Regions from separate parts of the Streptomyces sp. NBC_01268 genome, predicted to be linked through region 3. Evidence: riboswitches for the same ligand, from Rfam matches in the RefSeq annotation. Region 3 holds a riboswitch; each other region holds the start of a gene.
The links. A riboswitch is a leader RNA that binds a small molecule or an ion and turns the genes downstream of it on or off. The one in region 3 is predicted to bind cobalamin.
Positions count from the first base shown of each region.

Region 1: it holds a riboswitch for cobalamin, as region 3 does, so the genes downstream of both, OG309_RS25030 (ribonucleoside-diphosphate reductase subunit alpha) here and cobN (cobaltochelatase subunit CobN) in region 3, are expected to answer to the same signal.
Region 2: it holds a riboswitch for cobalamin, as region 3 does, so the genes downstream of both, metE (5-methyltetrahydropteroyltriglutamate--homocysteine S-methyltransferase) here and cobN (cobaltochelatase subunit CobN) in region 3, are expected to answer to the same signal.

Region 1 is NZ_CP108454.1:5,531,232-5,535,872, forward strand. It holds gene OG309_RS25030 (ribonucleoside-diphosphate reductase subunit alpha) at 1-1,731, opposite strand, end outside; cobalamin riboswitch at 1,860-1,984, opposite strand; gene OG309_RS25035 (GNAT family N-acetyltransferase) at 2,043-2,558, opposite strand; gene mctP (monocarboxylate uptake permease MctP) at 2,646-4,271, opposite strand; gene OG309_RS25045 (DUF3311 domain-containing protein) at 4,268-4,522, opposite strand; gene OG309_RS25050 (GntR family transcriptional regulator) at 4,626-4,641, opposite strand, start outside.
Region 2 is NZ_CP108454.1:7,653,995-7,658,635, forward strand. It holds gene metE (5-methyltetrahydropteroyltriglutamate--homocysteine S-methyltransferase) at 1-2,257, opposite strand, end outside; cobalamin riboswitch at 2,422-2,644, opposite strand; gene OG309_RS34245 (alpha/beta hydrolase) at 2,883-4,529, shown strand; gene OG309_RS34250 (LamG-like jellyroll fold domain-containing protein) at 4,619-4,641, opposite strand, start outside.
Region 3 is NZ_CP108454.1:3,968,120-3,972,760, forward strand. It holds gene cobN (cobaltochelatase subunit CobN) at 1-2,367, opposite strand, end outside; cobalamin riboswitch at 2,405-2,547, opposite strand; gene OG309_RS17600 (cobalamin biosynthesis protein CobG) at 2,710-3,963, shown strand; gene OG309_RS17605 (precorrin-8X methylmutase) at 3,960-4,613, shown strand; gene OG309_RS17610 (precorrin-2 C(20)-methyltransferase) at 4,610-4,641, shown strand, end outside.

The DNA of each region.
Region 1 (4,641 bases), 1.6 Mb from region 3:
GAAGTGGTCCGGGTGCAGCACACCGCGGGCCGTGCGGGTCTTGTCCCAGGCGGGCAGCGGGCCGTTGCGCTCGGCGAGGTCGGCGGAGGCCTCGTACGCGGCCAGCATGATCCGCTCGGCGATCCGGGTGGACAGCGCGCGGGCCTCGGCCGAGTCGAAGGGCAGCTTCAGCTTGAAGAAGACGTCCTGGAGGCCCATCGCGCCCAGGCCCACCGGACGCCAGCGGGCGTTGGAGCGGCCGGCCTGCTCGGTCGGGTAGAAGTTGATGTCGACGACCCGGTCGAGGAAGGTGACGGCGGTGCGCACGGTCTCGTCGAGCCGCGCCCAGTCGATCTGCCCGCCGTCGGCTCCTTCCCGGACGAAGGCGCCGAGGTTGACCGAGCCGAGGTTGCAGACGGCCGTCTCGCCGTCGTCGGTGACCTCGATGATCTCGGTGCAGAGGTTCGAGGAGTGGACGACGGAGCCCGGCTCGGCGGTCTGGTTGGCGGTCCGGTTGGAGGCGTCCTTGAAGGTCATCCAGCCGTTGCCGGTCTGCGCGAGGGTGCGCATCATCCGGCCGTACAGGTCACGGGCCGGCATGGACTTCTTGGCCAGGCCCGCCGCCTCCGCCTTGTGGTACGCGGCGTCGAACTCCTCGCCGTACAGGTCGACCAGCTCGGGCACGTCGGCCGGCGAGAAGAGCGACCACTCGGCGTCCGCGTTGACCCGGCGCATGAACTCGTCCGGGATCCAGTGCGCCAGGTTCAGGTTGTGCGTACGGCGGGCGTCCTCGCCGGTGTTGTCGCGGAGCTCCAGGAACTCCTCGATGTCCGCGTGCCAGGTCTCCAGGTAGACCGCGGCGGCGCCCTTGCGGCGGCCGCCCTGGTTCACCGCGGCGACGGAGGCGTCCAGCGTCTTCAGGAACGGCACGATGCCGTTGGAGTGCCCGTTGGTGCCGCGGATCAGCGAACCCCGGGCGCGGATGCGGGAGTACGACAGGCCGATGCCGCCCGCGTGCTTCGACAGGCGCGCGACCTGGTGGTAGCGGTCGTAGATGGAGTCCAGCTCGTCCTGCGGGGAGTCCAGCAGGTAGCAGGAGGACATCTGCGGGTGGCGGGTGCCGGAGTTGAAGAGCGTGGGGGAGGAGGGCAGGTAGTCGAGCCGGCTCATCAGCCCGTACAGCGCCGCCACCTCGTCCACGGCGCGCACCGACTCGTCCTCGGCCAGACCGCACGCGACGCGCAGCATGAAGTGCTGCGGGGTCTCGATGACCTGGCGGGTGATCGGGTGCCGCAGCAGGTAGCGGGAGTAGAGGGTGCGCAGGCCGAAGTAGCCGAAGCGGTCGTCACCGGCCGCGTCGATCAGCGCGTCGAGGCGCGCGGTGTGCGTGGCGACGAACGCGGCCGTGCGGTCGGCGATCAGGCCCTCGCGGTGGCCGACGGCGACGGAGGCCGAGAAGGAGAGCGCGCCCTGGCCCGCCGCCTCGTCGGTGATGGTGAGGGTGAGCAGCCGGGCGGCGAGCCGGGAGTACGCCGGGTCCTCGGCGATGAGTCCGGCGGCGGCCTCGGTGGCCAGCTCGCGCAGCTCCGCCTCGTCCGAACCGGCGCTGCGGCCGCGCAGGGCGGCGGCGGCGACCTTGCCGGGGTCGGTGTCCGGGAGGTCGGCGGTGAGATCGGTCAGGACCCGCAGCAGCACGGTGCCGGGGCCGTCGGTCTCGATCGCTGCGGCCGGATCGGCGGGCGCGATGGTCACGTGGGGGCTCTCCCTCGCTCGGCTCGGAGCCAGGACGGGAGGCGGGAACGGGCGGCCGTACGCACGGCGGCGCCGCGTCCACCGGCCCACTCCGCGAGGCCCGGACGTCTGTGGCACCCGGAACGGACGGACCGGGCGCGCTGTCGGCAGGTCTTCGGACTCACCCTGGGCGCGAAAGCGCGCAAAACACACCGTTGCGGGACAGTTCCGGATTTCCACCGGATTCCCCTGCGGCGACAGCGAGGACGAGCATACATGTGGGGGGCGCCGCTCGCGGCACCCCCCACATGTTGTGTCGGTCGGAGTGGAGCTCAGAGCTCCAGAACGTAGGTGAAGAGCGTGAAGTCCAGCCCCTGGACGGGATTCCAGTCCCGCTCGGGGGAGCGTACGAAGCCCAGTCGCTCATAGACACGGTGGGCGGTGGTCATCGTCCGCTGGGTGGAGAGCACGATCCGCGCGCACCCCTCGACGGCCCGCGCCCGGTCCACACAGGCCCGCACGAGGGCCTCCCCGACGCCCCGGCCGCGCGCCGCGTGCGCGACCGCCAGCATGCGGAACTCGGCCTCGCCCTCCCGGGCGATGTCGGCCCACTCGGCGCCGCCGGCGGTGAAGGTCACCCCGCCGAGGACCGTGCCGGCCGCGTCCGTGGTGTCGACGGCCACGAGCACCTCGGCCTCGGCGTCGCGCCTGGCAACGTCCCGCAGCAGGTGCAGGTACGCGTCGTCCTCGCCGAAGCTGAGGAACCCGTCGTCGAGATAGGCCCGCGCGGTGATCTCGCCGAGGGCCGCGTACTCCTCGGGCCGTACCGCCCTGATCGTGAAGTCCATGCACGGCAGTCTGCCCCCCGGCGCGGCTCCGCCCGCCCCGGATGACCGGAGGCGGGCGGAGACGGTGGAGCCGACGGCCCGCGGGGCTCAGTGCCCGGCGGTCCCGACCTTCGGCAGCTCGGTGGCGACACCCGCGTCGCCGGCGTCCGCCGTGTAGTCCTCGGGCGAGGTCTCGTCGACGCCGTCGGGCGCCTTGAGCGCCTTCAGGACGAAGGTGAGGACCACGGTGACGACCAGGTTGAGCACGAAGGCGGTGAGGCCGATGTAGCCGATCTCGCCGATGCCGGGGATCTCGGCCGAGGAGCCGCCGAAGTGCTTCTGGGTGGGGCTGGCCACGCCGTACGCGGCGGCGGTGCCGTAGACCATGCCGACGGCCCAGCCGGCGAGCAGCGCCCAGCGGTGGAACCAGCGGGTGAACAGGCCGCCGACGAGGGCGGGGAAGGTCTGCAGGATCCAGATGCCGCCGAGCAGCTGGAAGTTGATGGCGACGGTCTTGTCCATGGTGAGGACGAAGACCAGCGCGCCGACCTTCACCAGCAGCGAGACCAGCTTGGAGACCTTGGTCTCCTGCTCGGGCGTCGCGTTCGGCTTGAGGAAGTCCTTGTAGATGTTCCTCGTGAACAGGTTGGCCGCCGCGATCGACATGATCGCGGCCGGGACCAGGGCGCCGATGCCGATGGCGGCGAAGGCCACGCCCGCGAACCACGAGGGGAACATGTCCTCGAAGAGCTGCGGGATGGCGAGCTGCCCGTTGGTGACCTTCACGCCGGCGGCGATCGCCATGAAGCCGAGCAGCGCGAGCAGGCCCAGCATCAGCGAGTACAGCGGCAGGATCGTGGTGTTGCGGCGGATCACCTCGCGGCTCCTGGAGGAGAGCGTCGCGGTGATCGAGTGCGGGTACATGAAGAGCGCCAGCGCCGAGCCGAGGGCCAGCGTCGCGTACGTCCACTGGCCGGCCTCGCCGGGCACGAGCGCGCCCTTGGGCTTGCCGGTGGCCGGGTTGACCGTCTGGTAGGCCTCGCCCGCCTTGGCGAAGATCTCGTCGAAGCCGCCCAGCTTGATCGGGATGTAGATGATCGCCACCGCGATGACGATGTAGATCAGGGTGTCCTTGACGAAGGCGATGAGCGCCGGGGCGCGCAGACCGGAGGAGTACGTGTACGCCGCGAGGACGCCGAAGGCGATGAGCAGCGGCAGGTCCTTGACGAACCAGTTGGTGCCCTCGCCGCCGCCGACGCCCATCACGTCCAGGACGGCCTGGATGCCGACGAGCTGGAGGGCGATGTACGGCATGGTGGCGAGGATGCCGGTGACGGCGACCGCCAGCGACAGGCCCTTGGAGCCGAAGCGGCCGCGGACGAAGTCGGAGGTGGTGACGTAACCGTGCTTGTGGGACACCGACCACAGGCGGGGCAGGAAGGTGAAGATCAGCGGGTAGACCAGGATCGTGTACGGCACGGCGAAGAAGCCGGCCGCGCCCGCCGCGTAGATGGCCGCCGGGACGGCGACGAAGGTGTACGCGGTGTAGAGGTCGCCGCCGAGCAGGAACCAGGTGACCCAGGTGCCGAACGAACGGCCGCCCAGGCCCCATTCGTCGAGGCTGTTCTCGTTCTCGGCCTTGCGCCACTTGGCGGCCAGGAAGCCCATGACCGTGACGGCCAGGAAGAAGAAGACGAAGACGCCGAGCGCGACGCCGTTCACGCCGTCCTTCATCGCGCGTCACCTCCCTTGCGGGCGCGCTGGTCGCGCTTCCAGAGCTGGTACGCGAGCATCGTCAGTCCGGTGGAGACGACCACCCAGAGCATCTGGTACCAGTAGAAGAACGGGATGCCGATGAAGGTGGGGTCCACCTTCGCGTACGAGCTCACCCAGAGCATCGCCACGAACGGCGCGAGCAGGCAGAGCGCGATCACCACCCTCGATGGCGTGATGACCGGTTGTTTCCCTTGTGTCGCTTCTGACATGGTGAAACCGTCCCCTCACTGATCACCTCGTAAGACGGGGAAATCTAGGGGACGGTCTCGCTGTTAGGAACCCCTGTCCGTATAACGGATCGGCCGTGCCGGGTCAGCCGTTGGGACGC
Region 2 (4,641 bases), 3.7 Mb from region 3:
CACGGGTCTCGGGCCAGCCGCGGGTCTTCAGCCCGCAGTCGGGGTTGACCCAGAGCCGCTCCGCGGGGATCGCCTCAAGTCCCGCGCGGAGCAGGGCGGTGGCCTCCTCCGGGGACGGGACGCGGGGGGAGTGGATGTCCCAGACGCCGGGACCGGCCTCGCGGGGGTAGCCGTGGGCGGCGAGTTCGCGGGCGACCTGCATGTGGGAGCGGGCCGCCTCCAGGCTGATCACGTCGGCGTCGAGGTCGTCGATGGCCTGGACGACGTCGCCGAACTCGGCGTAGCACATGTGGGTGTGGATCTGGGTGTCGGGCCGCACTCCCGCGGTGGTGAGCCGGAACGACTCGGTCGCCCAGGCGAGATACGCCGGGTGGTCGGCCTCCCGCAGCGGCAGGGTCTCGCGCAGCGCGGGCTCGTCGACCTGGATGACGGAGGTGCCGGCGGCCTCCAGGTCGTTCACCTCGTCGCGCAGCGCGAGGGCCACCTGCCGGGCGGTCTCGCCCAGCGGCTGGTCGTCGCGGACGAAGGACCAGGCGAGCATGGTGACCGGGCCGGTGAGCATGCCCTTGACCGGCTTGGGCGTCAGGGACTGCGCGTACGTCGTCCAGCGCACCGTCATCGGCCGCGGACGGGAGATGTCACCGGCGAGGATCGGCGGACGGACGTACCGGGTGCCGTACGACTGCACCCAGCCGTGCCGGGTGGCGAGGTAGCCGTCGAGCTGTTCGGCGAAGTACTGCACCATGTCGTTGCGTTCGGGCTCGCCGTGCACCAGGACGTCGAGCCCCGCCTTCTCCTGGAAGGAGACGACCTCCTGGATCTCCGCCCGGATGCGCTCCTCGTAGCCCTCGTCCCCGATCCGTCCGGCGCGCAGGTCCGCGCGAGCGGCGCGCAGTTCGGCCGTCTGCGGGAAGGACCCGATGGTGGTGGTCGGGAGCAGCGGAAGCCCGAGGTGGGCCCGCTGGGCGGCGGCACGCCGCGCGTAGGACGGCGAGCGGCGGCGGTCCGCCTCGGTGACGGCCCGGACCCGGGCCCGGACGGCGGGGTCGCGGGTGAGGGGGGAGGCGGCGCGGGCGGAGCGCGCGCTCCGGTTGGCGGCCAGCTCGCCGCTGATGGCGTCGGTGCCCAGGGACAGGCCCTTGGCCAGGGCGACGACCTCGTCCGTCTTCTGCCGGGCGAAGGCGAGCCAGGCCAGGACCTGCGGGTCGACGTCCTCCTCGGCCGCGGCGTCGAGCGGCACGTGGAGCAGCGAGCACGAGGCCGACACGTCCACGTGGCCGGCGAGACCGAGGAGGGTGCCGAGGGTGGTGAGGGAGCTCTGCAGGTCGTCGACCCAGACGTTGCGGCCGTCGACCACGCCGGCGACGAGCCGCTTGCCGGGCAGGCCTCCGACGGCCGCGAGTCCGTCGAGGTTCGCGGCGGCGGGCCCGGTGAAGTCGAGGGCGAGTCCCTCGACGGGCGCCTTCGCGAGCACCGGGAGGGCGTCGCCCAGCCGGTCGAAGTAGGAGGCGACGAGCAGCTTCGGCCGGTCCCGGGCGGCGCCGAGATCGCGGTAGGCCCGTGCGGCGGCGGCGAGTTCGGCGGGCGTGCGGTCCTGCACCAGGGCCGGTTCGTCGATCTGCACCCACTCCGCGCCGGCGGCCCGGAGGTCGGCGAGGACCTCGGCGTAGACGGGCAGCAGGCGGTCCAGCAGGGTCAGCGGCTCGAACTCCGCCGCCACGCCGGGGGCGGGCTTCGCCAGCAGGAGATAGGTGACCGGTCCCACCAGGACGGGTCGGGCGGTCAGACCCAGCGCGAGGGCCTCGCGCAGCTCCGTGACCTGCTTGGCCGAGTCCGCCGAGAAGACGGTGTCAGGGCCCAGTTCGGGGACGAGGTAGTGGTAGTTGGTGTCGAACCACTTGGTCATCTCCAGCGGCGCCACGTCCTGGGTGCCGCGGGCCATGGCGAAGTAGCCGTCCGTCGCGTCGGCCGCCACGGCCTCCTGGTGGCGGCGGGGGATCGCGCCCACCATGACGGTGGTGTCCAGGACGTGGTCGTAGTACGAGAAGTCGCCGGTCGGCACTTCGGTGATGCCGGCGTCGGCGAGCTGCAGCCAGTTCGTCCGGCGCAGCGCGGCGCCGGTGTTCCGGAGGGCGTCGGCGGTGACGCGGCCCTTCCAGTAGCCCTCGATCGCCTTCTTGAGTTCGCGGTTCCGCCCCTGACGGGGGTAGCCGTACACGGTGGCCCGTGCTGCCGCGGCTGCGGACTTCGTGGTCACGGAGATCTCCTTCGCGAGATGAATCCCTGAGGTCCGGAGACCTGACGAGGGGCGAAGGGAGACCGGGAACAGGCGGATGCGCACGCGCGCAGCAAGGCACGCTCGTCCGCCTGTATGGTCGCCGACCCGCCCTCGAGGTCACCGGATGGCCGCGCGCGGAATCGTCCGCGTGCGGGCAACGGGCAGGTCTTCGGACTCGCGGGCACGTCCCGTCGTACGGGACTCCTACTGGCCGTCGCTTCCCAGGTCCGGTACGTCGGACCCAGTGCTGTGTGACGGCGGTCGTTCCCACTCACCGCTGCGGGGCAGTCCCGGATTCCCACCGGGTTCCCTCTTACGACGCATCCCGCCTGGCGGACGGGGCGAACCAGCTGCGCCCTCACTCTAGACCACGGGCCACACCGGCCGGCGGGTGAAGCCGGGCCCGGCACACCGGAGTTCACGTCGCGACCAGGCCGCAGGGGATCAAGGACCCTGTGGAGGTGGCTGGTTCTGTGCCATCGGTCAGGGTCGGGTCCTCCTTCAGGGGGAGATGATGCCGTCCTTCGGGGGGATTCCGGCAAGTCCCCTCTGAGCAAGGGTTCTTGGGACAGAACGTCCACCTCCCGCGAGGATCTCCATCACCGTGCGAAGCAGACGAACAGCGCCCGCCGTGGCCCTCGGCGCCATCGCGACGCTCCTCCCCGTTCTCACCCCCGCCGTGGCCTCGGCGGCCGGACCGGCGCCCCGGGCCGCCACCGCGACCACCGCCACCCCGTCACCCGACCCGCTCGCCCGCTACGGCCGGCAGAAGCCGCGCTGGAGTCGCTGCGACGCCGAAGGGCCGGCGGAGTACGAGTGCGCGACGATCGAGGTGCCCCTCGACTACGCCCGCCCGAACGGCCGCACGCTCGACCTCGCCGTGTCCCGGACGAAGGCGACCAGCGCCCGTGACCGGCGCGGTGTGCTGCTGCTGAACCCCGGCGGGCCCGGCGGATCGGGCCTCGACATGCCGGTCTGGATGGCGCCGATGCTGTCGGACGACGTGAGGAAGCGGTACGACCTGATCGGCTTCGACCCCCGGGGCGTCGGCCGGAGCAGCCCGGTGAGCTGCGGACTGAACGACGCGGAGACCGCGTGGCAACGCCCTTACAAGGCAGCGACGTTCAAGCGGGACGTCCAGTGGGCGCGGACCGTCGCGGAGAAGTGCCGGGCGCGGAACGGCGCCGTCCTGTCGCACCTCACCACCCGCGACACGGCACGGGACATGGACGTCATCCGCGCGGTGCTCGGCGAGAAGAAGATCTCGTACCTCGGCTACTCCTACGGCACCTATCTGGGAGCCGTCTACACGCAGATGTTCCCCAAGCGCGCCGACCGGTTCGTGCTCGACAGCGCGGTCGACCCGGAGCGGATCTGGCGCGGCATGATCCGGATATGGGCCGAGGGGGCGGAACCGGCGTTCACGCGGTGGACCGGCTGGGCCGCCGAGCGGAACGCGACCTACGGGCTCGGCGCCATCCCTGCCGAGGTCGGCGCGACGTTCTGGGCGCTGGTCGCCCGGGCGGACCGCGAGCCGATCGAGCTCGACGGCGTCGCCCTGACGGGCGACGACATCCGGCTCGGGTCGCGGGCCGTCTTCTTCGACGTGGCCTACGCCGCCGAGGCGGTCGTACGGCTCAAGGACGCCGCGGAGGGCCGGACCCCGGCGCCGGCGCGGCGCGGCACGCCGCCCGCCCCGGTACCGTCGGCCTTCGCCCGCGCGGCCGACGCCCCGGCCGACGCACCCGCCGTCCCGGCGGACAACATGGACGCCGCCTTCTGGTCCGTGGTGTGCGCCGACACCCGCGCGTGGCCGCGCGACCCGGAGCGGTACCGGCGCGACGCGATCCGCGACAAGCGCCGGTACCCGCTGTACGGGGACTTCGCGTCGAACATCAAGCCGTGTGCGTTCTGGCGGGGCGGGGCCGAGCCCGCCACCGAGGTGAACAACTCCGTCGCCGCCCTCGTCCTGCAGAACGAGTGGGACTCCCAGACACCCCTGGCCAGTGGGCAGGGGCTGCGCCGTGCGATGAAGGGGGCCCGGATGGTCACCGTCCTCGGCGGCCAGGGCCACGGCGTCTACGGCCTGGGATCCTGCGCGGACGCGACCGCCACCGCCTACCTGGTCACGGGCCGTCTGCCCGCCGGGGACCTCACCTGCCGGACCCCGGCCGACCAGGCCCACCGCTCCACCGGGCTCCCGCTGCCGACCCTCCCGCAGCGCCTCCCGATCGGGCAGGGCCGCTTCTGACGGCCCCCTGACCGGCCCTGAGGGCGGGACCCCGCGCGGCGGGGCCCCGCCCGCATGGGCGACCAGGGTTCACGATCCGCCGGTCGGGATCAGGCCGCGGGGGCCCTGAAGT
Region 3 (4,641 bases):
GCCGTTCAACGCGTGGACCGCGTGCGTGAGTTCGTCGGTGGTGCCGGCCAGGCGCGGGACGACCTGCTCGCAGGCGAAGCGCAGCACCGCGTGCACCTCGGCGCCGTACGCGCCGGCCACGGAGCCGATCGCGTCCACGGACCAGTCCGCCGCCTCCATGCCCTCGACCAGCTCGCGGGCCTTCGCCTCCGCCTCGTCGGCGGTGGTGCGCGTCGCCGCCGACTCGTCCAGGCCGAGCGCCTCGCGCAGGCCCGGCAGCGCCTGCGTGCCGCCCCAGATCTGCCGGGCCCGCAGGATCGACAGGACCAGGTTCACCCGGGCCTCGCCGACCGGGGCGCCGCCCAGGACGTGCAGACCGTCACGGATCTGCGCGTCCTTGACCTCGCACAGCCAGCCGTCGACGTGCAGCAGGAAGTCGTCGAAGCCGTCGTCCTCCGGCCGGTCCTCCAGGCCCAGGTCGTGGTCCAGCTTCGCCGCCTGGATCAGCGTCCAGATCTGCGCGCGGATCGCCGGCAGCTTCGCCGGGTCCATGCTGCTGATCTGCGCGTACTCGTCGAGCAGCTGCTCCAGGCGCGCGATGTCGCCGTACGAGTCGGCGCGGGCCATCGGCGGCACCAGGTGGTCGACGAGCGTGGCGTGCACGCGCCGCTTGGCCTGGGTGCCCTCGCCCGGGTCGTTGACCAGGAACGGGTAGACCAGCGGCAGGTCGCCGAGCGCGGCGTCCGGGCCGCAGGCGGCGGACAGGCCGGCGTTCTTGCCGGGCAGCCACTCCAGGTTGCCGTGCTTGCCCAGGTGCACCATCGCGTCCGCGCCGAAACCCCCGTCCTCGGCGCGGGCGGCGATCCAGCGGTAGGCCGCCAGGTAGTGGTGCGACGGCGGCAGGTCCGGGTCGTGGTAGATCGCGATCGGGTTCTCGCCGAAGCCGCGCGGCGGCTGGATGAGGACCAGCAGGTTCCCGCGGCGCAGCGCGGCCAGCACGATGTCGCCCTCGGGGTTGCGGGAGCGGTCCAGGAACATCTCGCCCGGGGCCGGGCCCCAGTGCTCCTCGACCTGCTCGCGCAGCTCCGCCGGGAGTTCGGCGTACCAGCGCTTGTAGTCGGCGGCCGGGATGCGGACCGGGTTGCGGGCCAGCTGCTCCTCGGTGAGCCAGTCCTGGTCGTGGCCGCCGGCCTCGATCAGGGCGTAGATCAGCTCGTCGCCGTCGCCGGAGACCAGGCCGGGGATGTCCTCGACCGGGCCGAAGTCGTAGCCCTCGGCGATGAGCCGGCGCAGCAGCGCCACGGCGGAGGCCGGGGTGTCGAGGCCGACGGCGTTGCCGATGCGGGAGTGCTTCGTCGGGTACGCGGAGAGGACGAGCGCCAGCTTCTTCTCGCCGTTCGCGATGTGCCGCAGACGGGCGTGCCGGACGGCGATGCCGGCGACGCGGGCGGAGCGCTCGGCGTCCGCCACGTACGCGGGCAGCCCGTCCTCGTCGATCTCCTTGAAGGAGAACGGGACGGTGATGAGCCGGCCGTCGAACTCCGGGACGGCGACCTGGCTGGCCGCGTCCAGCGGCGACAGGCCCTCGTCGTTCTCCTCCCACGCGGCGCGCGAGCCCGTCAGGCACAGCGCCTGCAGGATCGGCACGTCCAGGGCGGCGAGCGCGCCCGCGTCCCAGGCCTCCTCGTCGCCGCCCGCCTGCGCCTCGGCCGGCTTGGTGCCGCCCGCCGCGAGGACCGTCGTGACGATCGCGTCGGCCCCGCGCAGCTCGTCGAGGAGCTCGGGCTCCGGGGCCCGGAGCGAGGCCACGTACAGGGCCTTCGCCCGGGCGCCCTGCCGCTCGATCGCGTCGCAGAGGGTGCCGACGAAGGCGGTGTTGCCGCTCATGTGGTGGGCGCGGTAGTAGAGCACGGCGACGGTGGGGGCGCCCTCGGGCGTGTCCCCCGCGGTCCGCTCCAGCGGGCCCCAGGTCGGCGCGGGGGCCGGCGGCTCGAAGCCGTGGCCGGTCAGCAGCACGGTGTCGGAGAGGAAGCGGGCCAGCTGGCCGAGGTTGCCCGGGCCGCCGTGCGCCAGGTAGGCGTGCGCCTCGGTGGCGACGCCGACCGGGACGGTCGAGGCCTCCATCAGCTGGGCGTCGGGAGCCTGTTCGCCGCTCAGCACCACCACGGGCTTCCCGGCGGCCAGGACCGTGTCGAGGCCCTCCTCCCAGGAGCGCAGGCCGCCGAGGAGGCGGACGACGACGAGTTCGGCGCCGTCGAGGAGGGCGGGGAGGTCGGCCAGCGGCAGCCGGGCCGGGTTGGCGTACCGGTACTCCACCGGGCCTTCGGCGGCGTTCGCCGCGCGGGCGCTGAGCAGGTCGGTGTCGGAGTGCGACAGCAGCAGGAGCATGGCGAGCTCAGGGCCTTCCTCGGGGTTGTCCGCGCCCCGGGTGGTCGTATGGACGGCGGGAGTTCCTGACTCACCGCCCCGAAACTCCGGACCGGCTCACAGTGGCGGGACCGCGCCGGATTCTCACCGGGCTTCCTCCCCGGGGTCCTGGGACCCCATGCCGTCTGCATCCTAGATCGTGAGCGGGCGCGGCGGGGGAGAGCCGGGGGTCGGGCGGATCACACCGGGGGACCGGGCCCCGGTCACGGCGGCCCCGGGCCCCGGTCGTGGCCGGCTCCGGCCCCGGTCGTGGCTGGTTCTCGGCAGGTGGGAGCGGATCCCGCCGTGGGTATGCTCGCCGCCATGTCGGCCACCCCACGCACCTCGCCCGAACCGGGCGAACCTCTCATACGGGACCGCGGCGACGCCTGTCCGGGTGCGCTGCGACTGCACGCGGCGGACGACGGGCGGCTCGCCCGACTCCGGCTGCCCGGCGGGCGTTTGACGGAGGCTCAGGTCCTGGCGCTGGCCGACGCGGCCGAGTCCCTCGGGGACGGCAGCATCAGCATCACCTCGCGCGGCAACGCGGAGCTCCGCGGGCTCGGCGAGGGCTGCGGCGCCGAGCTGGCCGCGCTGCTCGACCGGGCCGGGCTGCTGCCCTCGCCGAGCCACGAACGGGTCCGCAACATCGTCGTCTCTCCGGCCGCCGGACTGGACGGACTCGGCGGCGCCGAGCCGCAGTTGTGGGCACGGGAACTGGACGCGCTGCTGTGCGCGGAGGCGTGGACCGCGGCGCTCTCCGGACGCTTCCTGTTCGTCCTGGACGACGGGCGGGGCGACGTCGCGGGGCTCGGCGGGGATGTGACCTTGCTCGCAGAAGGGCCTCCCGCGGGCGGGGACGTCCGCGCCCAGCTGCGCCTCGGCCCCCAGGCCTTCCGGGTCGCCGCGACCGACGCCCCGCGCGCCGCGCTCGCCGCCGCCGACGCCTTCCTGCGGGCCGCCGAGACCGCCGGGACGGGCGCCTGGCGGGTGCGGGAACTGCCCGAGGGGTGCGTGCCCGACCTGGCGGCCGCCCTGGCGCGCGCCGGACTCGCCGCGGAGCCCGTCCCCCACCCCGTACCGCCGCTGCCCCAAGGGGACCCGCCCGTCCCGGGGCCGCTGGGCGCGGACGCCCTGTACGTCCTCGCGCCGCTCGGCCGGCTGACCGCCGTCCAACTGCGGGCGCTGCTGCCGGCCCGCGAGGTGCGGTTCACGCCCTGGCGCGGTGCGGTGGTCGCCGCGCCGCCCGGCCGGCTCGCCGCGCTCACGGAGCTCGCCGCGTACGGCCTGATCACCCGGCCCGACGCCCCCGGCACCGGCGTCGGGGCCTGCACCGGGCGGCCCGGCTGCGCCAAGTCCCTCGCCGACGTGCGGCGGGACGCGGCCCTCGCCCCGCACGGGCGGCTGCCCGTCCACTTCTCCGGGTGCGCACGCCGCTGCGGGCACCCGCACGGCGCCTGGGTCGACGTCCTCGCCACCGAGGACGGCGGCTACCTGGTCGACGGCGTCCCCACCCTCCGTACCTCCCTGTCCGAAGCGGTCGCGGCGGCCCGCGGCCCGGCGACCCCCACGAGATGAGCGAGAGCAACAGGATGTTCGAGTACGAGAAGGACGGCGCGGAGATCTACCGCCGCTCCTTTGCCACGATCCGCGCCGAGGCGGACCTCGCGGGCCTGCCCGCCGACGTCAGCCAGGTCGCCGTGCGGATGATCCACGCCTGCGGCATGACCGACCTCGTGCGGGACATCGCCCACTCCCCCGGCGTCGTCGCCTCGGCGCGTGCCGCCCTGCGTGCGGGCGCGCCGATCCTGTGCGACGCCCAGATGGTCGCCAGCGGGGTCACCCGCAAGCGGCTGCCCGCCGACAACGACGTGGTCTGCACGCTGTCCGACCCGTCGGTGCCCGCGCTCGCCGCCGAGCTGGGCACCACCCGGTCGGCCGCCGCGATGGAGCTGTGGCGGGACCGCCTGGAGGGCTCGGTCGTCGCGATCGGCAACGCGCCGACGGCGCTCTTCCACCTCCTGGAGATGATCGCGAAGGGGGCGGGCCGGCCCGCCGCCGTGCTCGGCATCCCGGTCGGCTTCATCGGCGCCGCCGAGTCCAAGGACGCGCTGGCCGCCAACGACCTCGGCCTGGAGTACCTGGTCGTACGGGGCCGGCGGGGCGGCAGCGCCATGACCGCGGCGGCGCTCAACGCCCTCGCGCACGAAGCGGAGATCCAGCAGTGACCGGAAAGCTGTACGGGGTCGGGCTCGG